Regions from separate parts of the Adlercreutzia sp. DFI.6.23 genome, predicted to be linked through region 3. Evidence: predicted binding sites of a transcription regulator. Region 3 holds the regulator's gene; each other region holds the start of a gene.
The links. The regulator LexA, encoded in region 3, represses DNA repair genes until DNA is damaged. The targets are predictions, from matches to a motif close to CNAACANNTGTTNG.

Region 1 (9,860 bases), on a different contig from region 3:
ACCGCTCCCTTTTCGGGAGCTTCGGCGAACTGGGCGTAGCCGGGGAAGTTAAGGCCGGCGATGGCGAGTCCCGCCTCGTTGGCGCAATCGAAGTAGCACGGCACGCCGCCCACGACGATGCCCATGCCCACGCAGGCATGCTCTGGACTCAGCGAACCAAGGAACTGCGTGGGGATAGACGCCCCTCGCGGGGTGATGACCACGCCCTCGCCGTAGCTCTCGCACCAATCGAGGTTGCGGCCGAAATACAAGTTGCCGGCTGCATCGGCAAAACGAACGCCCGTGCACATAATGATCTCCTAACGACGAAATGGGAGCGACCCAACCGATCGCTCCCATTCATGGTAGGCCCCGATGACCGACGTTCGCCGATGCGGGCCGTCTCCGTTGTCGTTTCGACAGCGCCTTGTCGCCGTTACTTTTTCTTCTTAAGGAAACTCAGCGAATCGGAGATCTCGTCGAAGGTGCTCTTCAGCTCGGCGGCCACCTGAACGCCGTCCTTGTAGATGGCGTTCACGTCCCTGGTGGCGGCGGCCACGCCCTCGCGGCTGATGCCGAGGTCGAACTCATCGCCGTCCGAGGTGCGCTCCACGCGCACGCCGTCGCCGTCGTTGTCCTCGGCGACGTAGTAGTACTCCTGCTCGTTGCCGTCCTCGTCGAGCAAGATGAAGCCGATCTCGTTGTCGTGCTCGTCGACGATCACCGCATAGACATCGCCGTCCTCGATCTCCATCTCGATGACTTCGCTCTCCTCTTCGGGCTCCTCCTCGATGTGATAGCCCTCCGAGTGCAGGATGTCGGCGTCCTCCTCGGCCTGGATGGCCTCGGGCACCTCGTCGGGATCCCAGCCGTCGTAGTCGGCCTCGTTGTCGGTCATGAAGCTGTCGTAGGCGTGCTCCAAGTCGCTTTCGGCGGCATCCTCCTCATCGGCGTCGAAGAGGGCGTCCTCGTCGTCCTCGGCGTCTTCCAGCTCTGTTTCCTGGTCGGTCCACTCGGCATCGGTCTCGCCGACCTCTTCCATGCTCTCAAGCTCTTCGTCAAGACCCATTGCCAGACTCCTAACCTCGTGATGTACGTGCGCGGGCGACCTCGCCCGCCGAACCTATGATGCCACGACTTCCCGCGCCGTGGCCCTCCCGCGCCGTTTCGTTGACCGAGCGTGAACGTGCCAAGGCGCGACGCCGGTCGTGCAGCCCGCAGACACCGAGCGAAGGCGGTGGCGCAACCGAACGCCGGCGCGCGGCGCAGCCCCGCAGACCCCGGCCTAGCGAACGCGCTCCTTCAGCGCGCGGTCGATCTCGCGCTTGGTGTCGCGCTCCTTCATGGAGGCGCGCTTGTCGTAGAGCTTCTTGCCCCGGGCCAGCGCCAGCTCCACCTTCACCCGGCCGTCCTCGTTGAAGTACATCTTCAAGGGCACGATGGCCAGGCCCTTCTCGGCCACCTTCGCGTCCAGGTAGCGAATCTGCTTCTTGTGCAGCAGGAGCTTCCGGCGCCGGTCGGGGTCGGGGTTGAAGATGCTGCCATTGGAGTACGGCGAGATGTGCACGTTGTTGAGCCACACCTCGCCGTTCCGAATGAGGGCGAAGCAATCGGTGAGCTGGCAGTTGTTCTCCCGCAGCGAGCGCACCTCGGTGCCCGTCAGCTCGATGCCGGCCTCGTAGGTCTCCAAGATCTCGTAGTCGTGGAAGGCCCGGCGGTTCTTCGCGATGGTCTTCTCCTCGCGCTTCGGCACGGCCCTCACGCCTCCTCGGGTGCGGCGGAAGCGTCGGACGCATCGGCATCGGCATCGGCATCGGCGCCGGCGGCCTTCCCTTCCGCATTCTCGGTCACCGCGCCGCCCAGCCCCGGCACGAAGCTCGTGTCGGGGGCGAGGTCTTGTGCGAAGCGGGTGATGAGGCGCACCGTGGCCTCCAAATCGCGCAGGCAGATGACCTCGGTGGGAGTATGCATGTAGCGCAGCGGCACGGAGATGAGGCCTGTGGGAATGCCCCCGCGCGTCACCTGAATGGCCCGAGCGTCGGTACCGGTGACCGACGGCTCGGCCTCCAGCTGGTACGGAATGCCCTCCGCCTCGGCAGCGGCCACGAGGCGCTCGAACACCACGGGGTTGATGTTCGGCCCCCGCGCGATAACCGGGCCCGCCCCGCAGACGATCTTTCCGTACTTCGTTTTGTCGATGCCCGGGTAGTCCGTGGCATGGGTGACGTCGAAGGCGAGCGCCACGTCCGGATTCACGGCATGGGCGCTTGTCATGGCGCCGCGGGTGCCGATCTCCTCCTGAGTGGTGGCTACGGCGATGAAGTCGCCCGGGGCGCGGCCGGCGCGGGCCAGCTTCTCCATGACGCGACAGGCGATCCACACGCCGCACTTGTCATCGAAGCACTTCGAGACGGCCATGTCGTCGCCGAACCGCTCGAATCCGACGCCGAACGTGATGGGGTCGCCCACCCGCACAAGCTTCTTCACGCGCTTGGGCTTCATGCCCAAATCGATAACGAGGGAGGAGAGCGGCGTCACCGTCTTGCGCTCGTCCGGCTCGATGAGGTGGATGGGCTTGCGGCCCACGATGCCGCGGAGGGTGCCGGAAGCGGTGTGCACGTCGACCCGCATGCCGGGCAGGATGGCCGCGTCCACGCCGCCCAAAGAGGCCACGGAGAGGAAGCCCTCGTCGGAGATGTAGGTGACCATGAGGCCGATCTCGTCCATATGGGCCGCCAGCATGAGCGAGGGCGCACCGGCGTCGCGGCCCTCGAGTACCGCGCGCACCGAGCCCATGGTGTCGGTGGCCACTTCGTCGGCCACATCGGCGAGCCTCTCGCGCACGAGAGACGCCGCCGGTTCCTCGAAGCCCGTCGGCGAGGGAGTCTCCACCAGCTGCTTCAGAAATTTCAGGTGCTTCTTCTTCATATCACCAATATCCTTTCGAATGCTTGCGCTTGCGCTCGGGCTTGGGAGGGCGGAAGTCCAGCGCCAGCTGGCCGTCGGTGGTCTTCTCCCGCTTCTCGGCGGGAGCGGCGCCGGCGCGCTCCACCTTCTCGATGGTCCACGACACCGCGCTCGCGCCGAACAGCTCTAGCATCTTCATGCGCGCGTCGTGGGCGTTGGCCTTGGTGCCGGCCCGCGCGTCGCTCTCGAACTCGAACAGCCCGCGCTCCCTCTCGTAGGAACCCTTCGGCGACTGATAATGGGCGATGTACGTTGCCATAAACTCGCGCGCTTCCTTTCTCAAACGTTCCCGAGCCATGATAGCAGAGCGCACGAACTTCGTGGATGGCCCGGACGCCAGATTCTGCCAGGTAAATGCCACTTCGACCCCGAAATGTGCGCCCCATTTTCCACGTCTTGTACATTTCTATCTTCAACTGGCACTTTTCTGCCATTTCAGCCCCGAAATGTACAAACCGTCTCTTGTCCATCAACCATTTCTAGGCCAAAGTGGCATTTCGAAGGCAGAATCGGAAAAACATCTGGAGACGACCGGCCACCAGCCTGGGCACCGTTGGATACCAAACAGTATCTTCAGTGTCCAAAAAAGAGAAAAGGCCAGAGGCTATAAACCTCTGACCTGGTAAAACATGGAGCCGGTGACAGGAATCGAACCCGCAACCCACTGATTACAAATCAGTTGCTCTACCGTTGAGCCACACCGGCGACGAGCGCGTGAACGGCCGACCCTCCCCATCGATGCCGTTCCGCGTCGGCCCATTGTACGACAACGCTCCGATTTAGGGAAGTTGCAACCGCAGATTCCCTACTCCTTGGCGCCCCACTGCTCGTAGTAGGCGTCGATGGCGGCCGCGATATCGTCGTCGATCACGATGCGCCCGGCCACCTCGTGGTTGTGCAGGCACTCCTTCACCTCGGCCATGGACACGATGGAAGCCACCGGGAAGCCGTACTTCGCCTCGATCTCCTTCTGGGCCGTGGTGACGCCGCCCTTCCCCACCTCCATGCGGTTGAGCGACACGATGAGCCCGCGCACATCCACATCGGCAGCGGCCTTCAAGATGGGGTAGGTCTCGTCGATGGACTTGCCCGAAGTGGTGACGTCCTCCACCATGATGACCTTGTCGCCGTCGTGAAGCTCCGCGCCGAGCAGGTTGCCCGCGTCGGCCCCGTGGTCCTTCACTTCCTTGCGGTTGCAGCAGTACTTTACCTCCTTGCCGTACAGCTCCTGAAGCGCCATGGCCGTCACCACCGCCAAGGGGATGCCCTTGTAGGCTGGCCCGAACACCACATCGAAGTCCAGCCCGAAATTGTCGTTGATGGCCTGGGCGTAGTACAGACCCAGCCGATGCAGCTGCTCGCCGGTCACATAGGCGCCCGCATTCATGAAGAACGGCGACTTGCGCCCGCTCTTCAGCGTGAAATCGCCGAACTTCAGCACGTCGCTCTGAACCATGAACTCGATGAACTCGCGCTTGTAAGCCTCCATAGCCGCCCTTTCATCCGTGAGGAGTTCCCTCATGTTTCCTATGGGCACCATGATACCCGATTTCCTCGTCGGTTTCCCCGAATCGATCAAAGTGCGGCTCCAGCACGGTTGGCGCGGGGAACGAACCGGGACATTCCCGCGTCATTTCTGCGGTTCGGATCGCGTAGCATGGCACGATCCAAACCCCCGGTGAAAGGACGGCCTAGATGTCGAGAAACCTTCTGTTCAGCGAGTACCCCATGTTTGACAGGATCATGGAGGAGCGCCCCGATCTGTGCCGCCGAGTGCTGGAGACGGCCCTCGGTGTGCCCGTGGACGAGGTACGCAACGTCGTCGCCGAGCGCACCCTGCAGCCCCGCGTCGGCTCCCACGGAGTGCGCCTCGACGCCTGGGTTCGCACCTCGGACGCGCTCTACGACGTGGAGATGCAGACCTACTCCCGCGAGGGCCTGGGTCGACGCATGCGCTACTACCAGAGCGCCATGGACACTGCGATGCTGCGCCCGGGAGCCACCTACGACAGTTTGCCCGAGAGCTTTATCGTTTTCATCTGCCTACACGACGAGTTCAAGGAGGGGCTCCCCGTCTACACCTTCGACATGATATGCGATGAGAGCGGATCCGTGGTACTCGGGCACGGCTTCAGATGGGTCGTGCTCAACGCCTCCGCTTGGGAGATGTTGCCAGACGGGCCGCTTCGTGGTTTACTTCGGTACGTCGCCACCGAGGAGGTCGGAGGCGACGGCCTTACCGCCGACCTCGCGGCCGCCGTGGAGGCCGCCAACGAAGACGCTCCATGGAGAGAGGAGTCTCTTGTCATGCTGACGCTGGAAGAGGATATGCGCGCCCAAGGCCGCCTCCTGCAGAAGAAGGGTCGTGAGGAGGGGCTTGCCGAGGGCAGAGCCGAGGGTAGGGCCGCGGGACGGGCGGAAGGAGCCGACCAACTTGGAAAGCTGATAGCTCAGCTTATGGATGCCGGCCGCTTCGAGGACGCCCGCCGTGCGGCGACCGATGCGGAATACCGTGAGGGGTTGCTCGAGGAGCTTGACTCGTAGAAGCAGGAGCAATCGCGAACCGACGACAACGAAGTCTCCCCCTTCGCAAGCCCCCTCGCCGCCACACTCCTCTCCCGACCCCAGAAGACATACGCCGCAAGCAAACCGGCGATGTTCCGCCCATTGACACGCGAACATCTATTCGGGTAGTATAGCGTACATTCATTCGGGCGAACAAGTGTGCTCGTTTGGTGTTAGCGGCGGGAAGATGTCTGGCGGTTGGAAGGGGTTGCGCGGTGAACGTCATCGAGAAGCTGGAGATTCTGGCCGATGCGGCGAAGTACGACGTGGCTTGCACCTCCTCCGGGGTTCAGCGCGCGGGCAAGGCCGGACAGCTGGGCGCGGCCACCCAGGCGGGATGCTGCCATTCGTTCACGCCGGACGGGCGCTGCGTCACGCTGCTCAAGGTGCTCATGACCAACGTCTGCGTCTACGATTGCTGCTACTGCGTGAACCGCGCGAGCAACGCCGAGGCACCCCGAGCCGCATTTACGCCTCGCGAGTTGGCCGACCTCACCATCGGCTTCTACCGCCGCAACTACATCGAGGGGCTGTTCCTCTCCTCCGGTGTCGCCGGATGCCCCGACCGCACCACCGAGCTCATGATCGAGGCCCTGCGCATCCTGCGGGAGGAGTACGGCTTTCGCGGCTACATCCACACCAAGGCCATCCCCGGCACCTCGGTGGAGCTCATCGACGAGCTGGGGCACCTGTCCGACCGTCTCTCGGTGAATCTGGAGCTGCCGAGCCGGCAGAGCCTGGGGCTTTTGGCCCCCAACAAGTCGCGTGCGTCCATCCTGGCCCCCATGCGGCATATCTGCGACTCCATCGCCGACGATGCGGAATCGCGCTCGCTGGCGAAGAAGCGCACTACGGTATACCTGACGAAGAAGAACGCCCGGAAGGCACGGGCCTTCGCGCCGGCGGGCCAGTCCACCCAGATGATCGTCGGAGCCACCCCGGAAAGCGACTACCAGATCCTGAACCTGTCGGCGGCCCTGTACACCCACCTGTCGCTGAAGCGCGTGTTCTTCAGCGCCTACCTCCCCGTCGTGTCCGACCCGCTCCTGCCCGCCACCGACGCCGTGCAGCTGAACCGCGAGCACCGCCTCTACCAGGCCGACTGGCTCTTGCGCTTCTACGGCTTCAACGTGAGCGAGATCATCGACGAGGAGAACCCCTTCCTCGCCCCCGATGTCGATCCGAAGGCGAACTGGGCTCTGAACCACCTGGACTTCTTTCCCGTGGAGGTGAACAGCGCGCCTTTGGAGGCCCTTCTGCGCGTGCCCGGCATCGGCGTGCGCGGGGCGAAGCTCATCTGTCGGGCACGACGGCAGTCCACCCTCGGCGAGGCGGAGCTGAGAAAGCTCGGCATCGCCTACAAGCGGGCCCGCTACTTCATCACCGTGAACGGCGCCTGGGGCGGATCAGGAGTCGATTTCTCACGCGAGGCCCTGCACGCGCGGCTTTCGGCCCCTATCGACGGCGGTCGCCATGGGCGCCGCGCCGACCGCGCCCCAGCTGGCCAGATGAGCCTCTTCGAAACCGTGGAGGCACCGCCCGTACTGCCCGAGGCGAGCCCCGATGCGGCAACCGCCCGCGAGGTCGCCTTCGCCGCCCAGCGCCGGGCCCTTGAGGCGGCCGGGACGGCGACCGGGCGGCAAGCGGCCGCAACCGAGCCGGCATCGGTCGCAGAGCGCTCGATCGCCGACGGCCGCAAAACGCTCGACAGCCCGCTGCTCTCGGTGGCCTAGGTGGGCGCCATGAAGCATATCCCGAACGCATACGCGGAGGGCGCCCCTGCGACGCCCTCCCCTCCTCCCGACATCTACGACGAGGTGGCCTACGCCTACGACGGCTCCCTGGAAGGGCTGCTCTCGGCCGTCTTCGCCGCCTACGAGCGCCACGAGCGTCCCACCGATGTCGCGCCGGAAGAGCGCCTGCAGCCCCGTCTCGGCCAGCGCGTGGCGCTCATCCCCACCGACCAGGACCGGGCCCTGCGCGTCATGAGCACCCTGCGCCGCCAGTGCGGCCGCGCGGCAGCCCTGGCGGTGACCCGCGCCGCTTGCTCGGACGAGCCGGATGCGGGCACGGCGGTCTACCGCTTCGTGCGCTATGCCATCGACGAGCAAAAGCATCGCGCATGCGAGCACTGTCGCAAGCGCGCCTCCTGCGCAGGCCGCGGCGGCATGGGGCCGTGCCCCAAGCAGCGGGGCCGCGCCTTCTCGGACATCACGCATCCGGCCGTGGAGCGGCTCTTCCGCATTTCGCGCTCGGTCGGTCAGGAATGCGAGCATATGCGCCAGTTCGTGCGCTTCCAGCACCTCGCCGGCGAAGGAGCCGATGTATGGTTCGCCCGCGTGAACCCGAAAGCCTCGGTGGTGCCGCTTATCATGGATCATTTCGTGGAACGTCTCGGCGTGCAGCCCTTCATCATCTACGACGAGGTGCACCATCTCGCCGGCGTCTACGACGGCGGCGACTGGCAGCTGGTGAACACCGAGGGCGCCGGCGACTTGGAACGAGCGCTGCCCGACCGCACCGCCGACGAGGCCCTCATGAGCGAGGCCTGGCGCACCTTCTACAAAAGCGTCTCCATCGACGCCCGCTACCACCCGGAGCTGCGCCGTCAATTCATGCCCAAGCGCTTCTGGAAGAACCTCACCGAGCTGCAGGAAAGCCCTGCCGCCCTGCGCCCGCGCTACGCTGAACGCGGGTGAGCCGCGGCCGCGCAAACATCCCCGCCGGTGCGACGACGGCCCTACAAGCTGAATACCAGCTCGCCGGTCGGGGCGGTCAGCTTGCCGGGCACGGGGCACTCGCACTCATAGGCAATCCCTACGGCCGGCCCCACGTGAACGCCGATGACCGGACTGACGGGCAGCACCTCCACCGCGTGTCCCACCGCCGGCTCGATAGCCTCGCGCGCCCATTTGATGGCGGGGGCCGCCGATCCGATGTAGTGCACCACCACGCGCTTGAGCCCAAAGGCCTCGATCTCCTCTTTGAAGACGTCTGCCATGCGAGCAAGCGTCTTCTTCCACGTGCGCACTTTCGCCAACGTGGATGTCTCCCAATCGGCCACCGTGAGCACGGGGGAGATTTGCAGCAGACCGCCGAGCAACGCCGACGCACCTCCAATGCGACCGCCCGCCTTCAAAAAAGCAAGGCTCTCCGGAGCGAAGATGAACCGCGACGAGACGACCGAATCAATCGCCGCCTGCGCGCACCGCGTCAGATCGCCGCCCGCATCGCGCGCATCGCATGCATCGAGCACCGCGAACATCTCATCGCCGCAGTTCGACGTCGAGTCGATCAGCGTGCAGCGGAACTGCTTGTAGCGCTCCTTGCAGGCCCGAGCGCTGCGCACCGCCCCTTCGAACGTTCCGGACATCTTCGACGAGATGAAAACCCCGAGCACCTCATCGGCCGCCTGCGCCGCCTTTTCGAAAATCGTCTCCATCGCATGCTGCGAGGGCTGGCTCGACGTAGGCGGATTGTCGATCATGTCGGCGATATCCTCATAGAATGCATCGACGTCCATGTCGGCCTCGCGGTACTCACGACCATCCCGATTCACGAACAGCGAGACGACTTCGATATCGCGCTCCCGCACCACCTCGGCGGGGATAGAGGCGACCGAATCGGTGACGATCTTGACCACGACTTCTCCTTTCAGCGAGGCACCCGAAGGCATCCGCGCCGCACGCGACGGCGTATCGCGACGCTGCGGCCGCGATGGGCATTTTTGCTATCGTACACCATGTGCACGCTCGAAAACGCGCGCAGAGGAGAAGTTCATGCGACCGTTGAGCCAAAAGTCGGCTAATACTCTCGCATACCGCTGGCAGCTAGGCGCTACACGCCCGTGAAGTCGAAGGCCGGGATGAAGCTCTCCTCAGCGGCTCCCCCTTCTTGCCAGAAGTAGTCCTCCACTCCCAGCGCATCGGCGAAATCGAGCAGCTGCTCGTACTCGGAATCGGGTACCGTGGTCGCAAGCTCGGGACTCGCCGCCAGGGCCGCGGCCGCCCGCCTGTCGCCGGCTGCAGCGGCCTGAGCGATCACCGGCGTGTACTGGTTCATGAGCGAGAGCCGGACATCGCTCCCGAAGCGCTCGTGCAGAAGCCGCACCACGGCCTTGGAGTTATCCAGGGCCCCGGGCAGCATGAGATGGCGCACCACCACGCCGGAGACGAGGCGCTCCTGGCCGCGGAACTCGTCATAGCACGGGGCGCCAACGACCTCTACCATGGTCTGAAGCGCCGCGAGGGCCACCTCGGGGTAGTCGGCAGCATGGGAGTAGCGAGCCGCCAGCGCCGCATCGGCGTACTTGAAGTCGGTGAGGTAGGCGTCCACGAAGCCGACGTTGC
Region 2 (9,426 bases), on a different contig from region 3:
CTTACGGCATCTCGATGAAAGAATCCGTAGAGGTTATCCTTGCAGGTGATTTAACATCTATGGATTGCGAATTGGGCCAGCGCGTAAGCCCTTTGGCGGAGGAGCGTCGGCGGGCTTCTGATCTGATTGAATCTCTCGATCGCGATAGGGCGCTCTTGGCGAAGGTTCCATACCTACTAGAGGCGTATGAAGCGATCGACATTCCGTCGTTTTTCTATCTGGAAAGCGCTTGGACCAAGGCCTCTTCGGAGCAACAGCGTTTGGTGCGCACCTGGTCCCGCGAAATCCCCTTTGTCCACTATACGCCTCATTATCATGTCGAGGGGTTGGGAGATGGGGCGGAGCCGTCGCCCGACCTTCCGCGGAGCGGCTTTTCTGTTCCAACTCGTTTTGCCGATTACGTCGACTTGGCTAGCCTTCATGTGCGCTTCGTGCCCTCGTTCAAGGCGGTAGCCTTGGTGATCCGGGTTGATGGGATATTCTCTGAATCTTCCGAACGCGATAAGGGAACGATGCCTTTTAACGAGCCGTTATACGTTCGTGTCCTCGACATGGTGTCGTCCGCTTTGTCCCGGGAAGGCTCGGAGTTAACTGGCAATATTTACACGCAGCTCCTGTACGCAAATCTCCCTCTGCGCGCTGATGGAAGCGATGCCGTGCAGTACTACTATGTCTTCTCCCCTCTTGTGCGCTAAAAAGTCCTTGACTCCGCATAGGGTGCAGCCAGCAGAATGCTCCCGTCGCTTGACGAAAGTGAGTTCAGAAGTGAAGGGAGATGGCGATGGGTGCATCGAAAAGCACGATGGATGCGCAGGGAAATCAGGGGATTTCCCGTCGAGGGTTCCTGCGGGGCGTTGGCCTTGCGGGCTTGGCAGCCGGCGGGTTGTGCACGGCGACTGCTGTTGCCGCTGCAACAGGATCAGCCGACGCGGCCTATGCGGAAGAGTCCGCGGCGACTGTGGGTAACGAGCTGATTGAGATTTACGGAGAGAACGTCAACCTTATGCCCGCTTATGGGGCTGAATGGGATGTCGTTGCGGGTCCTGTGGGCTTCGAGTCCCGGGAAATCGGCGCAGACGAGATAACTCACACCGATCAGTGCGATCTGCTGGTGATCGGCGGCGGCATTTCGGGCACGATGGCCGCGCTGAAGGGCGCCGAGCTGGGTGCCAACGTGGTAGTGCTTGAGAAGATGAGCAAGGGCCGCAATACGTGGGAGAGCGTGGGCGGCTGCGGAAGCCGCATGCAGGCCGAGACGGGCAACGTCGTTGATCCGGCTCAGTATGTGGAAGAGATTCTGCGAGCTTCCTACTGGCGCGCCCGACCCGATGTAGTATGGTCGTTCGTGAACAACTCTGGCGAGGCAATCGATTTTATGCAGGACTCGTTAGATAAAGCGGGCCGTGATATCAAGATTTACAACACCACTCAGCCAGAGACGGGCTATGGCATCCAGGTGATTCAGGGTGAGCACAAATTCGCCGTTCCCGAGGACTATAACTGGACGAGCTGGATTTTCGGTCCTATCGTCATGGATGCCCTCACCGCTGTAATGCAGAACGAACTCCATATCGATCTTCGCTTTAATACCGCAGGTGTACAGCTGGTCCAAGATGCGTCGGGCCGTGTGACAGGCGCTGTCGCGAAGGATGCCGACGGCTACTACGCAGTTGAGGCGACCAAGGGCGTCGTGCTATGCACGGGCGGTTATGAAGCGAATCCCGATATGATGAAGGCGTGGACGCGCTCCGAGGATTACGCCGCCTCAAGCTGCTGGGATCCCTCTACTGGCCCCACCGGCGATGGGCACATGATGGGTTTGCAGCTGGGCGCTCAAATGGATCCCATTCCCCATGCGGTTATGAACTTCAATTTCGGTACGCCTGCGCAGTTCCTTGACATCCCGGGCATTTGGTTTACCTCCTCGCTTGGCATCGCCGTGAATTCACGTGGCGTCCGCTTTGTGAACGAGGGGCTGCCGATGAACTTCGTGTCCAATGCTATCAATGCGCAGCCTGGTCGCGGCAAGGGGTGCTGGATTATCTTGAACCAGGGTATGGTTGACGCCATGGCCGACATGCAGCCCACCGCAGATGAGACCATCAAGCAGTATATGGATAAGGGCTGGATGTTCAAAGCTGACACGGTGGCCGATTTGGCGCCACAGCTGGGGCTGGATGCGGCAATTCTCCAGGAAACCGTTGACACCTACAACGCCTATTTCTCCTCGGCCGAGAATAAGGACTTGCAATTCCGCCGCAACTTGGAAACCGCCATGCCGTTGGCGGAGGGCCCGTACTACGGCCTCGTGACGAACAGCACGGTACTGACCGTGGTCGGCGGCTTGACCATCGACGAATCGTGCCGTGTGTTGAACTGGGACGATGAGCCCATCGAAGGTCTTTATGCCGCAGGCAATGCCTCGGGCGGAGTCTTTTCGGGAACCTATCCGCGCCACCTTCCCGCCACCTCCGTCGGTCGAGCGGCCACTTTCGGTTATGTATCTGCCCGCCATGCCATTCAAGGAGAATAACTATGAGAATCGACAGCAAACGTACTATTGCGATGATCGCTGGAGTTGCCTTGACGGCCTGCTTGGGGCTGGCTGCCTGCTCGGCTGAGAATACGGGTTCCAACCTGTCCGAAACCGGCGATTCTCAGGCAAATACGGAGCAGGTGTCCGTGGCCTCTGGCCAAAATGATCCTTACGTTTCCGACGATGCCTGTCTGGGCTGCCACGGCGGCACCTATGAAAGCGTTGCAGCGCGCACCGAATCGTATGGCGATTCCAATCCTCACGACTCAGTTCATGGCGGCTACCTGTCATGCAATGTATGTCATGCTAGGGGTAATGAGGTGACCAGCAACTATTGCCTCGAATGCCATGATTGGCCGCGCGATTTGGATTGTAATCCCTATGACTAGAGCCTGTTAGCGAGCAAACGATAGGCTGCGGCTGGCTGTTTAGGGGCGCAAAAGCGGCCTCGATGGCGTAACGCCTCGGGGCCGCTTTCGGTTTACCACAGTCCGAGCATATGTTGCATGGCGAGGCTGGCGGCGGCGATGCAGATCCAGCAGATGAGGCCCATGAGGATGGGCTTGGCACCGCTCCTCACCAGCTTCACGAGGTCGGTGTTCAGGCCAATGGCGGCCATGGCCATGACGATGAAGAACTTGCTCAAGGCCTTCAGAGGCGCGAAGGCGGCCGCGTCGGCTCCAGCGGCAACAGCAACCGTGGTGATGACCGAGGCTGCCAGGAAGAGCAGGATGAAGGTGGGGAAGGCGCGCTTCAGTGAGAAGCCGCCGAGAAGCCTCGCGCCGGTGGGAGCCGCTGCGGCGTTGGCGGCAGGGTCGCTCACTGCCAGGCCGTCGGTGCCGGGTCCGGCCACAGCCGCACCGGCGCCTGCTGCGTTCTCCTTGCGAGCCATGACGATGGCCAGTACGAGCGTGATGGGGATGATGGCGAGCGTGCGCGTGAGCTTCACGATGGTGGCGTCGTCAAGGGCGTTCGATCCGGGATGCATGCCGTCCCAGGCGGCCGCGGCGGCGGTGACCGACGAGGTGTCGTTCACGGCGGTGCCGGCGAACAGCCCGAAGCCCTCGTTGGACATGCCGAGCATACTTCCCAGGGTAGGGAAGATGAGCGCCGCGATGACGTTGAACAGGAAGATGACCGAGATGGCCTGGGCCACCTGCTCGTCCTTGGCGCGGATGACCGGCGCCGTGGCGGCGATGGCCGAGCCGCCGCAGATGGACGAGCCCACGGCGATGAGCGTGGCGATGGCGGAATCCATGCGCAGCACGCGGTAGAGGATGTAGCCCACGATGAGCGCCGTGGCGATGGTGGTGAGGATGATAGGCAGGCTCTCGGCGCCCACGGCGGCGATCTGGGCGAGGTTCAACCCGAAGCCCAGCAGGATGACGGCGTACTGCAGCACCTTTTTCGCTGTGAAGCCGATGCCGTCCTGCACGATGCCGCGTGCCGGCTGCTTCCACCAAAGGGCGATGACCATGCCGATGAGGATGGCGAACACCGGGCCGCCCACCACGGGCAGCGCCTCGCCGAGAAACCAGCAGGGAAGGGGCGATGGCCGCGCACAGGCCGACGCCGGGGGCCACGTTCTTCACGTTCGCCACGATGATCTCCTCACGTCGCGGGATGTCAACAGCGATTGCAGAGTATAGCACTCATGGTTGGACGGATCGTGAACTTTAAGCGAACATCTGTTCATTTCTTGGGGAAGGTGCTAGACTGTTCTCCTTATAGCGAATTACTGTGAGAGGAGGGATGCGCGTGTCCACTCATCTTTCCAATATAGAAGGTATGGAAATGGCGGGGAAGTTGCCGGAGGTGCGGCTGGCGAACACCCCGTTCAAGGTGGTCTCGCCCTTCGAGCCCTCGGGGGACCAGCCCGAGGCCATCGCCACGCTCGCGAAGGGGGTGGAAGAGGGCCTGCGCTACCAGACGCTTCTGGGCGTCACCGGCTCGGGCAAGACCTTCACCATGGCAAAGACCATCGAGGCGGTGCAGAAGCCCACGCTCGTCATGGCGCCGAACAAGACGCTGGCGGCCCAGCTGGCGGCCGAGCTGAAGGAGTTCTTCCCCGACAACGCCGTGGTGTACTTCGTCAGCTACTACGACTACTACCAGCCCGAGGCCTACGTGCCCTCCTCCGACACCTTCATCGAGAAGGACGCCTCCATCAACGAGGAGGTGGAGAAGCTGCGCCATGCGGCCACCTCGGCTCTGCTGTCGCGGCGGGACGTCATCGTGGTGGCGTCGGTGAGCTGCATCTACGGCATCGGCTCGCCGATGGACTACGCCGGCATGGCGGTGTTCGTCGACAAGCAGAAGGAGATGGATCGCGACGAGGTCATCCACGAGCTCATCGACATCCAGTACGACCGCAACGACTACGAGCAGAAACGCGGCACCTTCCGCGTGCGGGGCGACGCGCTGGACGTGTTCCCGCCCTACGCCGACCATCCCATCCGCATCGAGTTCTGGGGGGACGAGATCGAATCCATCGACGAGATTGACCAGGTCACGGGCGAGGTGCTGAACAGCTACGAGGCGCTGCCCATCTGGCCGGCTTCCCACTACGTTACGGCGCGGCCGAAGATGGACAAGGCCCTCGGCACGATTCAGGACGAGCTGCGCGAGCGCCTCATGCAGTTCAAGGAGGAGGGGAAGCTCCTGGAGGCCCAGCGCTTGGAGATGCGCGTGAACTACGACTTGGAGATGCTGGAGACCATGGGATTTTGCTCCGGCATCGAGAACTACTCGCGCCATCTGGACGGCCGTGCGCCGGGCGAGCCGCCCTACACCCTCATCGACTACTTCCCGAAGGACTTCCTCTGCATCATCGACGAGTCCCACGTCACGGTGCCGCAGATCCGCGGCATGCACGAGGGCGACCGCTCCCGCAAGATCACCCTCGCCGAGCACGGCTTTCGCCTGCCCAGCTGCCTGGACAACCGCCCCTTGCGCTTCGACGAGTTCGAGGAGCGCATCCCGCAGTTCATCTACGTATCGGCCACGCCGGGCGATTACGAGGAGCGCGTGAGCCAGGCGAAGGTGGATCAGGTCATCCGCCCGACGGGCCTTCTGGACCCGGAGATCGTCGTGCGCACGAGCGCCAGCCAGATCGACGACATCATCGACGAGGCGAAGGAGCGGGCGGCGCGCAACGAGCGCGTGCTCATCACGACGCTCACGAAGAAGATGGCGGAGGACTTGACCGACCACTTGCTCGACCAGGGCGTGAAGGCGCGCTACATGCACTCGGACATCGCCACCCTGGAGCGCACGGAGATCCTGCGCGATCTGCGCCGGGGCGAGTTCGACGTGCTCGTGGGCATCAACCTTCTGCGCGAGGGACTCGACTTGCCCGAGGTGTCGCTCGTGGCCATCCTGGATGCCGACAAAGAGGGCTTCCTGCGCAACCACCGCTCGCTCATCCAGACCATAGGCCGCGCGGCCCGCAACGTGTCCGGCCAGGTCATCATGTACGCCGACCGCATCACCGATTCCATGCGCCGGGCCATCGACGAGACGCGCCGGCGCCGCGACATCCAAATGGCCTACAACGAGGAGCACGGTATCAAGCCCCAGACTATCCGCAAGGCCATCAACGACATCATGGGCTTCATCACGGAAGACGTGGAGGGCACCACTGCCGAGCAGGTGAACAAGGAGCTGGCAGAGCTTTCCCGCGAAGAGGTCCTGCGGCTCATCTCGTCCATGGAAGACGACATGGCCGCCGCGTCCCGCGACATGGATTTCGAGGAGGCGGCCCGTCTGCGCGACCAGGTGGTGAAGCTGAAGAGCACCGTGGAGGACAAGTCCGAGGAGGACGTGCTGAAGGATCTGAAGAAGGGCGCCCGCAAGGGCAGCGCCTACGGCAACCGCAAGCACGCCGCCTACGGGTCGTCGCGCGCGAGCTAAAGGCACCGCGCTCGGGCTCCTGCCATCGCCGCAAGATTCGTCTCGCAGGACGCCGACCTTTGCAGGACGGCGCCCCTGCGGGACGGTGGCGCGGTGGGGAAGTGCCCCTCTGGGACGGCGCGGGCTGTTCAGTTTTCGTGGATTCGGGACGGATTGCGAACTTTACGGAAATGTAAGCTGCTCTGCCGTGAACGCCCCGACACTTCGTCGTATAATCGCGAGAAAGCACCTGCACCACCTGAAGTACTTCCTAAGGAATAAAGCGATGCCCGATCAGCCCGCCTCCCAAGGTTCGAATAACCCCCGCAACAACCCGCGACAGCACAAGAAGCCCACCCGGCGCCACCCCGGTGCCTCCGTGCCGGCCTCGGTTCCCCATTCCCACGGGGTCTCAGCACCGCAGCCGCAGTCGGCGGCCGTCCTGCCGGAAATGCGCCCCCAGCCGGCAGCGCAGGCCCCTTCCCCGCAGCAGGAGCCGGCAGCGCCTCGCGAGCAGACGGCCGCTGCCGCCCAGTCGCAGGATCCGCGCCTGCATGAAGCGCCGTCCTATCGGCCGCACGCCTATCAGCAGGCCCAGCCCCAGCCGCAGCCGCATCAGGCAGCTTCGCCCCATGGCTATGCGGGCTACGCGGCGCAGGTTCCCCCGCGGGTCGTTCCCGCCACCAAGGCCGACGGCCAGGTGGCGCCCTATGCCGACATGGGGCGCTACAAGAAGAAAGGCAAGAAGAAGGCGAGCGTCGTCTCCATCATCGCCGCCGTGGTCATTTTGGCCGCTATCGGCGTGGGGGTGTACCTGTATCTGAACCCCCTGCAGTTCAACGTGACGGTCAACGGCATGACGCGCACGGTGGATCGGGGGACGACCTTGAACGACATGATCGCCGAGGGCGTCGTCTCCCCGCAGCCGGGCAATCTGCTCTCCGTCGACGGGGAGGTTCTGGAAGAGGGCGGCGGCGCTGCCTTTGCCGGCACGGTCAACGGCAATGAGGTGACCGACGGCGCAACTGAGCTGCACAAGGGCGATATGGTCCAGCTGGACGACGGCGCCGATGCGACCGAGGAATACGATGTAACTACCGAGGAGACGGCCCCGGGCCAGGTGGAGCTGGGCGAGGGGGCCATCCACGTGTACGTGCCCGGTGAGGCGGCCCAGGTGGAGAAGCGCACCGGCAAAGTGTCGGGCAAGACGGTGGAGGAAACCGTGAAGGAGGGCTCCGACAACGTTTATCTGAAGTACAACGCGAACACGAACGGCGAGAAAGTCATCGCGCTCACCTTCGACGATGGCCCGTGGCCCACGACCCAGGAACTGCTCGACGTGCTGAAGGAGAACAACGCCGTGGCGACGTTCTTCACGATCGGCGAGCAGATTTCCGATAAGACCGATTACGTGGAGACGATCAAGCGCATGGCAGCCGAGGGTCACCAGATCGGCACCCACTCCTACGACCATGCGGCCACCGGCGGCGGCAACGGCGTGGACATGACGCGCCAGAGTCCCGAGAAGCAGATTGAAGAGGTGCAGATGGGCCAGCAGGCCATCGCGGATGCGACGGGCGCCGAGGCGTCGAAGGTGTTCCGTTCGCCGGGCGGCAACTTCCACGACGAGATCATCTGGAACTTGCAGCCCTACATCACGGGCGAGATCGGCTGGAACGTGGACACCGAGGACTGGCGGCGACCGGGCGCCGACGCCATTGCGGAGCGCCTGCTGTCGGCAAAGTCGGGGGATGTCGTGCTCATGCACGACGGCGGCGGCGATCGCAGCCAGACCATCGAGGCGCTGAAGATCGCCCTGCCGCAGCTTAAGGCGGAGGGCTACAAGTTCGTGACCATCGACCAGCTTCTGGCCTACGACGACGCCAAGGCGCTGGCCCAGGAACTGGCCGCCCAGCAAGAGGCGGAATAACAGCATCTTTCGGAAAACTCGTCGGATAATCTTCGTAGGGGGCGACCTTGGTCGCCCCTTGTCGCGAGCATAGCCGTTGTCGGGAGGGCGGACCAAGGTCCGCCCCTACGGGGGACCGACCGTTGCCGACGGCTTACTGGCCGAGAAGTTCGCGCGCGTGGGCGAGGGAGGTCTCGGTGGCGGTGCCCGACAACAGGCGCGCCACTTCGGCCACGCGCTCGTCGCCCTCCACCGGGGTCAGAGCCGTTTCGGGCGCGTCGCCCGCGGTTTTCGTCACGGTGTAGTGGGTATCGGCGAGCACAGCCACCTGGGCCAGATGCGTGATGGCGATGACCTGGTGGCTTTCCGCCAGCTCCGCCAGCACGGCGGCGAGCGCATTGGCGGTGCTCCCGCCCACGCCGGCGTCCACCTCGTCGAAGATAAGGGTCTCCGTGCCGTCCTTTGCGCCCAAAGCCATCTTGATGGCCAGCATGACGCGGCTGATTTCGCCTCCGGAGGCGATGCGGGCCAAGGGGCGCGGCTGCATGGAGGCGCCGGGCTTGAACTCGAAGACGACGCTTGCGCTGCCCGCGGCGCTCCAGCTTTCGCGGGGCAGCGGCTCCACCGTGCACACGAGCGCCGCCGTCCCCATCTCCAGGCGTCCGAGCACCTCGTTGACCGCCGCCGCGAACCGCGGCGCGGCCTCGATGCGGGCTGCATCATAGGCGGCCGCCGCTTCGGCGAGGGCGCTTTCGGCCGCTTCCACGGCCGCCTCGGCGCGGGCCAGGTTCTCGTCGGCGTCGTCGACGAGCCCGACGAGGGCCGCCGCCTCGTCCCAGCGCTCGAAGACGGCCTCCATGGTGGGACCGAAGGAGCGCATGAGCCCCATGAGCTGCCCCATGCGCTTCTGGGCCGCGGCCAGAGACTCGCCGTCGAAATCGATGGCGTCGCAGTAGCCGGCCATATCCCGGGAGACGTCCTCCACGACGAAGCAGATTTCCCTCAGCGACGCGGCGAAGGGGGCCAGCGACTCGTCGGCCCGGGAGGCCTCCTCGATGAGGGAGATGGCCGTGTTCAGGGCGTCCAGCGC
Region 3 (9,860 bases):
GGGCCTTTTCGGCGGCGAGCCCTGCCCGCCGGGCCTGAAAGCCGAGATCGAGCGGCGCATGCACATCGTCTGCACCGACAACTACGGCCTCACCGAGGTTATGGGGCCGGGGGTGTCCGGCGAGTGTCTGGCCGAGCGCTACCAGCAGCACATCGCCGAGGATCATTTCCTGTGGGAGGTCATCGATCCGGAAACCGGCGAGCCGGTGGGCGAGGGCGAGATGGGGGAGCTCGTGCTCACGCCCCTTTGCAAGCAGGGCATTCCGGTGCTGCGCTACCGCACCCACGACTTGACCGCCGTGCACACCGAGCCCTGCGCCTGCGGCCGTACGCTGGCCCGCATGGACAAGGTGCGCTCCCGCTCCGACGACATGCTCATCATCCGCGGCACCAACGTGTTCCCCTCGCAGATCGAGGACGTGCTCACGGGCATCGAGGAGGTCACGCCCCATTACCATATCATCGTGGAGACCCGCGGCGGCATGGACGCGCTCATCGTGGAGACCGAGCTGCGCCCCGAGGCCTTCCGCGACTCCTTCGAGGCCATGGACGCCCTGCGCGCCCGTATCGCCGAGAAGCTCAAGGGCACGCTGCTCGTGGCGCCGGAGGTGCGCCTGGTGGAACCCGGCGGCATCGAGCGCGCCATCGGCAAGGCCAAGCACGTCGACGACCGGCGCGAGAAGTAGCCCGGTTTTAAGACTGCGCCGGAAAGGTTTCATTGGCTATGACGGAAAGCGGAGCGACAGAGGCGACACCCGTTGTCGGCCGCTTCGCGCCGTCGCCGACCGGGCGCATGCACGCGGGCAACATCTACGCAGCGCTCATCGCATGGCTCGTGGCGAAGTCCCAGGGCGGGCACATGGTACTGCGTATCGAGGATCTCGACCGCGAGCGCTCGAAGAGCGTCTACATCGACCAGATCCAGCGTGATTTCGAGACCCTGGGACTCTTCTGGGACGAGGGGCCGTACTTCCAGCATGATCGCGACGAGGCCTATGCCGAGGCATTCGGGCGCCTTGAAGCCCGGGGGCTTTTGTACCCGTGCTTCTGCACGCGGGCCGACCTTCACGCCGCCTCGGCGCCCCACCGGGGCGAGAAGCTCGTCTATGCCGGCACCTGCCGCCATCTGTCGGACGCGGAGGTGGAGGCGCGCTGGGCAGCGGGACGCACGCCGGGCTGGAGAGTTGCCGTGGACAGCCGCACGATCGCCTTCGAAGACCTCGTTCAGGGAACCTACGCGCAAAAGCTCGACCGCGACTGCGGCGACTTCCTCATACGCCGCTCCGACGGCGCGTTCGCCTATCAGCTGGCAGTGGTGGTGGACGATGCCGCCCAGGGCGTCAATTCGGTCGTGCGCGGCGTCGATCTGCTTTGCTCCACGCCGCAGCAGCGCTACCTCCAGGATCTTCTCGGGCTGCCGCACCCCGCCTATGCGCACGTTCCGCTGCTTGTGGCCGAGCAGAACCGGCGCCTCTCGAAACGCGATCGGGACGCGGCCTTAGACGAGCTGCTGGCCCGGTTCGGAAGTCCGCGAGCCGTCATCGGACATATCGCGGCGGTGGCGGGACTTGTTCCCGAAGAGGCGCCGACGACGCCGGAAGAGCTGCTGAAGGACTTCTCGCTGGAGGGTTTTCGCGACGGACTGCCCGATCTCGTGCAGATTCCCTGGCGCTCCTAAAGCAGGAGGGCGGCGGCGTAGAATGCGCCCAGAGCCACGTTCACGCTGCAGATCTGGCCCATGGCGCCGATACGCGTGGGCGCCGCGAGCGGATTTTTCCACAGGCCCATCATGAGGGGGTAGCAGCCGAGCGCCAAGAAGGGGAGCACGACGATGCCCCGGGGGAACCAGATGGCGACGATGGCGAGGATGGCGAGAACCCAAACGACCATGAGGGCATGGTAGAGGGCGCGCGCCCTTTCGCGGCCCAGCAGCACCGGCAGCGTGCGGCGGGAGGCCTCGATGTCCTTTTCGATATCGCAGGTGTTGTTCGTCATCATGATGAGGCCCACGCCGATGATCGTGGGCGTGGCCCAAAGGAGCGCCATGAACGTGAACGTGCCCGAGAGTACCTGGTAGCTTGCCAGCGGAATAAGACCGCCCATAACGATGCCGCTCACCGCCTCGCCGACGGGAAGGTAGGAGAGAGGCGTCTTGCCTCCGGAGTACATCACGACGATGACGGCTCCGATAAGCGCGATGACGAGGGGGACAGGACCCGCTTTCCAAATAACGTACAGGCCGAGCAGGAAGGCCACGGTCAGAAAGCCGATGGCCAGCCCGAGGGCCGAGCGCGGATTGACGTCGTTGTAGACGAGCACCGAGTCTGAGGCCTCCACGTTGTCCTCGGCTGTATCGGTTCCCTTGATGAAGTCGAAGTAGTCGTTGAAGGTGTTCACGGACGCCTGCATGAGGATGCAGATGAGGAGCAGAAGCCACGCCATGCCCACGTCCAGCGACCCGGTGTTGGCCAAGGCGCAGGCGGCGGCCACGAGCACGGGCATGATGGCCGCCGGCCAGGTATGGGGCGCGGCCAGTTGAAGAGCGAGGCGAGGGGAGAGGGGAGTCGTCGCTCCCCCGCTGTTCGTTTTTGTATGGGAACCCATGTTCGATTTCTCTTTTCGTCGCGAGAAGCATTGTCGATTACCTGGCATTATAGAAGAAGGGCGCCCCAATGGAGCGCCCTTCAAAGGGTTTGCGCGTTGACGGCGCGTTTAGTTGGTCATCAGCGCGGCCGCGATGTCGCCCGAGGTGGACGAGGCCGGCTCCCAGGTTCCGTCGACCTTGGTGTAGGTGATGGTGATGGGCTGGGTGGCCGCCAGCTCGACGCCGTCGAGGGAGCCGATGACGATCTCGCCGATCTTCTGGTTGATCTCGTCGTTGGAGAGAGCGGCAAGAGCATCGGGATCGGCGGTGACCTCGTCCACGGCCGTCTGCAGCGCCTGCAGGTAGCCGGTATAGCTCTTGCAAGTAAGGGTGATCTGGGCCGTGGCGCTGTCGCCGTCGACATTGATCGAGTCGATCGCGTAATCGAAGCCGCTCAGGTAGGACTTCATGAACTCGACGCCGTCGATGCCGTAGACCGAAAGCTGGCTCATGTCGATGGACTCGGAGAACTCGTTGACGAACGCGTCGTCGATGTTTTTGATGCTGTCCAGTTCGGACGCGAGCGATGCGCGGATGGCGTCTTCATCGCTCGTGCCGCCCGAGCAACCGGCCAACCCGACCATTCCAATGGAAAGCGTCAAAAGAGCAGCGAGAACCACTAGAAAACCCTGTATAGTTGATCGTGATTTCGATTTTACATAATCCATATTATCAGCCTTTCTTGTCAATCTTTTCAGAAGCCCTCCAACTTGAAACATTTTACCGTATATGGAAGGTGTTTAGCCCCAGGCATTGCCGCTGCCGCCGGATGGCTGCGCGGTGATGGTGGCGCCCTCGCCGAGGATCGAGGTGAAGTCTCCCGTTTGCATGGCCTCCATGAGCACGGGCATCATGAGCGCGATGCCGACGATGTTGACGATGAGCGCAATGGCGCTGATGGCGAGACCCCAGATAAGCGTCTGGCGTACCGTGGCGGCATAGACCTTCTGGCGACCATCGACATCGTCTATCACGTGCTTGATCTTAACGAAGCCGACAATGGCGCAGACGAGGCCCACCGTGCTCAGCATCACGCCGCCGATGATGAAGGAGACTGGACCTGCAATGGCGGCTACCGTCGAGAGCGTGCGGGCGGATTTCAGGTCGGCGTCGATGAGCGCCCGTCTCTGATCCTGCGAGGGCTCCGTCGACGGCTCGGGTCGCTGGGGATTTTCGGGAGTCGTCTCCGGAGCTCCCAGCTGCTGGGGCTCGGGCGTTTCTTCGGGTTTCGAATCGCGGTGATCGGTCATAAAGGACACTCTTTCTAGGAAAGGCCGCTGCTTCCGAAGCCCTGCGCTCCGCGCGAGCTCTCGGGAAGCTCATAAGTGTTATGTAAAGTAATGGTGGGGGTAGCGATGATCACGAGTTGGGCGATGCGCTCGCCCTTTTCGTAATTGAACACCTCCGTTGGATCGAGATTGATGAGCGGCACCTTGATCTCCCCCCGGTAGCCGCTGTCTATGAGGCCCGGGGCGTTCACGATGGAGATGCCCTGTCGTGCCGCCAGGCCGCTTCGGGGAATGATGAGCCCCGCATAGCCCTCGGGAACGGCCAAGGCGATACCGCAGGGCACGAGTGCCCGCTCGAAGGGCAAAAGCGTGCCGCCCTCGGCGGCGCGCAAATCGAGACCCGCATCGCCCGGACGGGCGTAGGCGGGCGCTTCCAGGGTCTCGTCGAGCTGCTTGAAAAGAACGTCCATGGATCAGCCCAGCTCTTTCAGGGCCTCGGAGAACTCCTCCACATTCTGGAAATCCTTGTAGACGCTGGCGAAGCGAATATAGGCAACGTCATCCAGAGTGGCCAGACGGGCCAGTACCAAATCGCCCAAATCGCGCGATTTGATCTCGTTGCGCTGACTCGATCGCAATTCCGCCTCGATGCTCGTGATGAGTCCGTCGATCTTCTCGGGCGTGATGGGACGTTTCGCGCAGGCGATGAGCAATCCTCGCATGAGCTTCTCGCGGTTGAAGACCTCCGATGAACCGTCGGCCTTGATGACGAGAATGGGATTTTCGGCGAGCCGCTCGTAGGTGGTGAATCGCGTGCCGCACTGCAGGCATTCGCGACGGCGCCGGATAGAGGCGCCGTCGTCGGCCGATCGCGAGTCGACGACTTTCGATTCCTGATAGCCACAGGAAGGACAGCGCATAGGTTCTCCTTCTCACTTTGATAAGTTGATTGCTTATCATACCCTATCAGACCTAATGCGCTCCCCTCTTCAAAACATTGCTACCTTCGCGACACTCGCCCCCGACGCTCTAGGCGAAGAAGATGAGAAATGACGCGATGGTGCTGAGCGTGAAGGCTATGGAAAATTCGATGCGTGCCATTTTTTACTCCTGACCTCTTGCGTAGAACCTTTGTTCGCAGTTATAATAGAGCGAACAAAGGTTCACGTCAAGAGATTTTTCAAACAAATGTACGCTTTTGTGAAAGGATGCGCTATGACCCAGAAAGTGACCAAGCGGCAACAGGCGGTTCTCGACTGCATCGAAGCGTGCATTCGCGAGAAGGGCTACGGCCCTACCGTGCGCGAGGTGTGCCAGAGTTTGGGACTCTCCTCCCCTTCCACCGTCCATGTCCATTTGAAGGCGCTTGAAGACAAGGGCTTCATCAAGCGCGACCCCCTTAAATCCCGCTCCATCGCGCTTACCTATCCCATTGAGGAGGTTCCCTCCCCTGTCACGGCCTTCGCGGCCGCCTACAGCAAGCTCGTCAATGTGCCCTTGGTGGGCAACGTGGCCGCCGGCTCCCCTATTCTCGCCGAGGAGAACATCACCGATACCATCACGCTGCCCACGGACATCGTCGGCGATGCCCCCTCCTTCATGCTCTCGGTGCGCGGCGAGTCCATGATCGAGGCCGGCATTAACGATGGCGACTACGTGGTTGTGAAAGAGCAGCCGGTGGCCAACAACGGCGATATCGTCGTGGCCATCATCGACGACGGCGCCACCGTCAAGCGCTTCTTCCGCGAGGCCGACCATATCCGCCTGCAGCCGGAGAACTCGACGATGGATCCCATCATCACCACGGACTGCTCCATTGCCGGCAAGGTGGTGGCCGTGTTTCGGCGCCTGTAGCGCCTTCGCCGCGCCGATAGGCCGCGAGTCCTCCCCTTTCGGTCAATCAAGAGCGCCCCTGCTCCGGATGCGAGGATCCGGAGCAGGGGCGCTCTTTCGTTTCTGGAGCGGTGGTTTCCTCAAGCGTCGTCGTCCGAGACAAGGTAAGGGGAGAACGCGCTGACGAAGGCAGGGGCCGCGAGCAGCTGCAGGCGCGTGCCCGTGGCCTCGTGGCTCTCGGAGATGATGTGGCAGCGCTCGTGGGCCAGCGATACCAAATCCCCCCGTTGGTACGGCACGAGCACGTCCAGCTTGGCGTCGGCGGACGAGGCGGCCTGGGCGATGGCGCCCACGAGTTCCTCTATGCCCTCTCCAGAGCGGGCGGACACGAACCGGGCGCTCGGATAACGCCTTTTAAGGCCAGCCAGCGTCTCGGCGTCCAGCAGATCGCATTTGTTGAAAGTGGCGATCGTGGGAATGCTCTGGGCCCCTATCTGGTCGAGCACCTCGCACACGGCCTCGATCTGCCCCTCGAACTCCGGCGAGGAGGCGTCGATCACGTGCAGGATGAGGTCGGCTCCGGTGATTTCGTCGAGCGTCGACTTGAAGGCCTCGACCAGCGTGGTGGGCAGCTTTTGGATGAAGCCGACGGTGTCGGTGACAGTGACCTCGCGGCCCTCGGGCAGCTCGAACTTGCGGGTGGTGGAGTCCAGCGTGGCGAAGAGCTTGTCGTAGCTGAGCACATCGGCCCCGGTGAGCCGGTTGATGAGCGAGCTTTTCCCGGCGTTGGTGTAACCGGCCAGCGCCACTTTGAACATGCCGCTGCCGTACCGGCTCTCCCGCTGCAGCGAGCGCACGTCGGACAGGCGCTCAAGCTCGCGGCGAATGCTCGTGATGCGCTTGCGCACCATGCGGCGGTCCACCTCAAGCTGGCTTTCGCCCTCGCCGAAGCGGGATCCCACACCGCCTCCCATGCGGTTCGAGGCGAGGTGGGCCCACATGCCGCGCAGGCGCGGGTACAGGTACTGGTTTTGGGCGAGGCGCACCTGCAGGCGCCCCTCCTTGGAGGTGGCGTGCAGAGCGAAGATGTCCAGAATGAGGGCCGTGCGGTCGATAACCTTCACGGACTTGTCCATGACCTTCTCCAGATTGGCCTGCTGGGAAGGTGTCAGCTCGTCGTCGAAGATGACGAGGTCGGCCTCGCGCGACCGTGCCAGCTCGGCGATCTCGTCGGCCTTGCCCGTGCCGACAAAGGTGCGCGGGTTGGGCGCGTCCAAGCGCTGGGTCGTCGTGGCTACCACATCGGCTCCGGCCGTATCGGCCAGACGTTCCAGCTCGGCCAGGGAAGATTCCAAGGGCCACGGCAGCCCCGGGCGCTCGATGCCCACGAGAACGGCGCGCTCTCGACGCTCCTCGGCCTTGGTGGCCGGGCCCTTTTGGATGACGGATTCGTATTCGGTCATAGCATGCTCCTTTGCTTCAAGTAACGACGGGACCCCATGAGGGGAAGGCGGTGCAAGTGGTCGTTACAGGCGCATGAGCATCACTCCTTAATCGTGGCGCGGCGTTGCGCCGGGGAAACGGGGGCTATCATAGCACAACAGCAGCATCGGAAAAGCTCACGGCAGCACAATGGTTCCCGAGAAGCTCTCCGTTGCCGGCCCCGTCATGGATATCGTGCCATCCTCGTTCCAGCAGATGTGCAGTAGACCGCCGCTCAACATAAGATCGTTCTCCCTGCCGGCCCGGCCAGTGAGGCAGGCAGCCGTGTTGGTGGCGCAGGCGCCGGTGCCGCAGGCCAAGGTCTCTCCGCAGCCCCTCTCCCACACGCGCATGGCGATGCCCTCATCGGTGACGGAGGCGAACTCGACGTTGGTTTTCTCGGGAAATGCGGGATGCGTCTCGAAGAAGGGGCCGGGAAGATCGATGCGCAGGGTCGAGAGGGATTTCTCCGCACCTGCGGGGAACAGCTCGTCGGGCAAGGCCGCCCAATCGTCCACGAGGCAGACGGCGTGGGGGTTTCCCATGGAGACGCAGGCGAATTCGAAGGCTCCCCACGGCGAATCGAGGCGCAGATGCCCCACATAGGGCGTACCGTCGGCCATGCGGGAGTCCGGCGCGGCGTCGACGGGCACGAGCGCGGGATCCAAGATGGGCGCGCCCATGTTCACGGTCGCCTCGGTCATCTTTCCCCCCGCATCCACGGAAAAGGCGATGGGGCGCGGACCGGCCAGGGTGTCGGCCAGAAGATGTCCCGAGGCAACGTCCGCCAGCTCGCGATCGACGAGGTACTTGGCGAAGCAGCGTACGCCGTTGCCGCACATTTGGGCCAAGGTGCCGTCGGCGTTGATGTAGTGCATGTAGCCGTCTCCCTCTTCCGAGGTTGCCGGCCGCACGAGGATGACGCCGTCGGCGCCGATGCCGAAGTGGCGGTCGCACAGATACGACACCTGGGCATCGGTCAGACTGAGAGCGCGGTCTCGATCGTCAATGAAGACGAAATCGTTGCCGAGACCGTGCAATTTGGCGAAGGACAACTCCATGGGACGCTCCTTTGAGGCGGCGATTGAGGGGGCGGAAGCTCTCCTCGACGACCCGGAAGGGTCGCTTCAACCATGGTAGGCGTCCAATGTTTCCAACTGGGAAAGAATCTCGGCGGCCACGGCTTCGGCATCGCCGGCATCGGCGTTCACCCAGTGGATGCGCCTGTCGCGACGGAACCACGTGCGTTGGCGCTTGCCGTAGCGGCGCGTGGCCGTCTTGATGGCCTTCACGGCCTCCTCCAGCGTGGTGTTCCCATCCAGCGCCTCGACGATCTCCTTGTATCCGATGGCCTGGGGCGCCGTGACGCCGTCGCGGAATCCGGCGGTCAGCAGGCCCCGCACCTCGTCGACGAGTCCTGCGGCCACCATGGCATCGACCCGGGCGTCGATGCGCTCGTTCAGGATGGCCGGCTCCATGGCCAGCCCGAATTGCACGGCTGGAACGAAGGGCGCCACGGTGGCGAGCCGCTGTTTCTGCTCGGCGTAGCTGGCGCCCTCCTCCAAAAGCTCGAAGGCGCGCACGACGCGCCGCACGTTGTTGGGGTGGATGACGGCGGCGCTTGCGGGATCGCGCGCTTCCAGCGCCTCCCACAGGGCCTGGTTGCCGTGTTCCTCCGCGTAGGCGGTCCAGCGTTCGCGGACGGGGTTTTCCACCTGGTCGCCCTTGGGGAAGACGAAGTCGTCGATGGCCGCCTGCACGTACTGGCCGGTGCCGCCGCAGAGCACCGCTCTCTTGCCGCGGGCGTCTATATCGCGAAAGCAGCGCCGGGCGAACGCCTGGAACAGGGCCGCCGAGTAGGGCTCGCCGGGATCAACGAGATCGAAGCCGTGATGGGGCACGCGGCGCTCAGATGCGGGAAGCTTGCCCGTGCCGATGTCCATGCCTCGGTAGATCTGCATGGAATCGGCGCTCACCACTTCCCCGCCGAGGCGCTCGCCGACAATTTGGGCTGCGTCGGTCTTGCCCGAGGCCGTGGGCCCCACGATGGCGATGACAGGTGCAGAAAGCTCAAGCATGGGCGATCGTGCCCGAGAGATACCAGGTGCGGGCTTCCTCGATGGTCACGGGCACGATGCGCCCCACCAAAGACGCCGCCTCCGTGCCGGAGGGCACCGGAGCGTGAACGGTCTGGTTCTTCGGGCTCTTGCCGGCCAGGATGGAATCGTCGCGCTTGGACGTGCCCTCGACCAGCACGGGCACCGTGGCGCCGAGCTCCGCCTGGTTCGCCTCGAAGGCCTTGCGCTGGACGAGATCCACGAGCCGATCGAAGCGCTCCTGGATGACCTCGCGGGGCGTGTCGTCGTCCATCTCCGCAGCAGGCGTCCCCTCGCGCTTGGAGTAAATAAACGTGAACACCTGGCTGTAGCCGACTTCCTCCACGAGGCGATAGGTGTCCATGAAGTCCTCTTCGGTCTCGCCGGGGAATCCCACGATGATGTCCGTGGACAGAGCGATGTCGGGACGGGCGCGGCGAAGCTTCTCGATAAGGCCGAGGTAGTGCTCGCGGGTGTAGCGGCGGTTCATGGCCGAGAGGATGCGGTTCGAGCCCGACTGCACGGGAAGGTGCAGCGCCGGCATGAGCGAGGGCAGCGTGGCGAACAGCCCGATGAC

Region 1: NE591_RS09930 (putative DNA modification/repair radical SAM protein) is a predicted target of LexA. The motif match lies at 5,622-5,635, and genes of this name have one in related genera.
Region 2: uvrB (excinuclease ABC subunit UvrB) is a predicted target of LexA. The motif match lies at 4,218-4,231, and genes of this name have one in related genera.

Annotation. Positions count from the first base shown of each region.
Region 1 is NZ_JANGBP010000010.1:55,681-65,540, reverse strand. Features, by position in the region: gene bsh (choloylglycine hydrolase) at 1-290, opposite strand, end outside; gene NE591_RS09965 (hypothetical protein) at 416-1,048, opposite strand; gene smpB (SsrA-binding protein SmpB) at 1,265-1,732, opposite strand; gene NE591_RS09955 (M42 family metallopeptidase) at 1,738-2,907, opposite strand; gene NE591_RS09950 (hypothetical protein) at 2,909-3,205, opposite strand; tRNA gene NE591_RS09945 (tRNA-Thr) at 3,577-3,651, opposite strand; gene pyrE (orotate phosphoribosyltransferase) at 3,752-4,435, opposite strand; gene NE591_RS09935 (Rpn family recombination-promoting nuclease/putative transposase) at 4,642-5,490, shown strand; gene NE591_RS09930 (putative DNA modification/repair radical SAM protein) at 5,727-7,244, shown strand; gene NE591_RS09925 (TIGR03915 family putative DNA repair protein) at 7,254-8,210, shown strand; gene NE591_RS09920 (DegV family protein) at 8,252-9,154, opposite strand; gene NE591_RS09915 (4Fe-4S cluster-binding domain-containing protein) at 9,349-9,860, opposite strand, start outside.
Region 2 is NZ_JANGBP010000008.1:51,726-61,151, forward strand. Features, by position in the region: gene NE591_RS08880 (MerR family transcriptional regulator) at 1-695, shown strand, start outside; gene NE591_RS08885 (FAD-binding protein) at 782-2,533, shown strand; gene NE591_RS08890 (cytochrome c3 family protein) at 2,536-2,925, shown strand; gene NE591_RS08895 (YeiH family protein) at 3,018-4,049, opposite strand; gene uvrB (excinuclease ABC subunit UvrB) at 4,331-6,448, shown strand; gene NE591_RS08905 (polysaccharide deacetylase family protein) at 6,714-8,357, shown strand; gene NE591_RS08910 (DNA repair protein RecN) at 8,491-9,426, opposite strand, start outside.
Region 3 is NZ_JANGBP010000002.1:272,398-282,257, reverse strand. Features, by position in the region: gene NE591_RS02995 (phenylacetate--CoA ligase family protein) at 1-685, shown strand, start outside; gene gluQRS (tRNA glutamyl-Q(34) synthetase GluQRS) at 724-1,677, shown strand; gene NE591_RS02985 (prenyltransferase) at 1,674-2,603, opposite strand; gene NE591_RS02980 (hypothetical protein) at 2,712-3,263, opposite strand; gene NE591_RS02975 (hypothetical protein) at 3,384-3,893, opposite strand; gene dut (dUTP diphosphatase) at 3,908-4,342, opposite strand; gene nrdR (transcriptional regulator NrdR) at 4,346-4,792, opposite strand; gene lexA (transcriptional repressor LexA) at 5,088-5,726, shown strand; gene hflX (GTPase HflX) at 5,846-7,168, opposite strand; gene dapF (diaminopimelate epimerase) at 7,325-8,248, opposite strand; gene miaA (tRNA (adenosine(37)-N6)-dimethylallyltransferase MiaA) at 8,315-9,265, opposite strand; gene miaB (tRNA (N6-isopentenyl adenosine(37)-C2)-methylthiotransferase MiaB) at 9,258-9,860, opposite strand, start outside.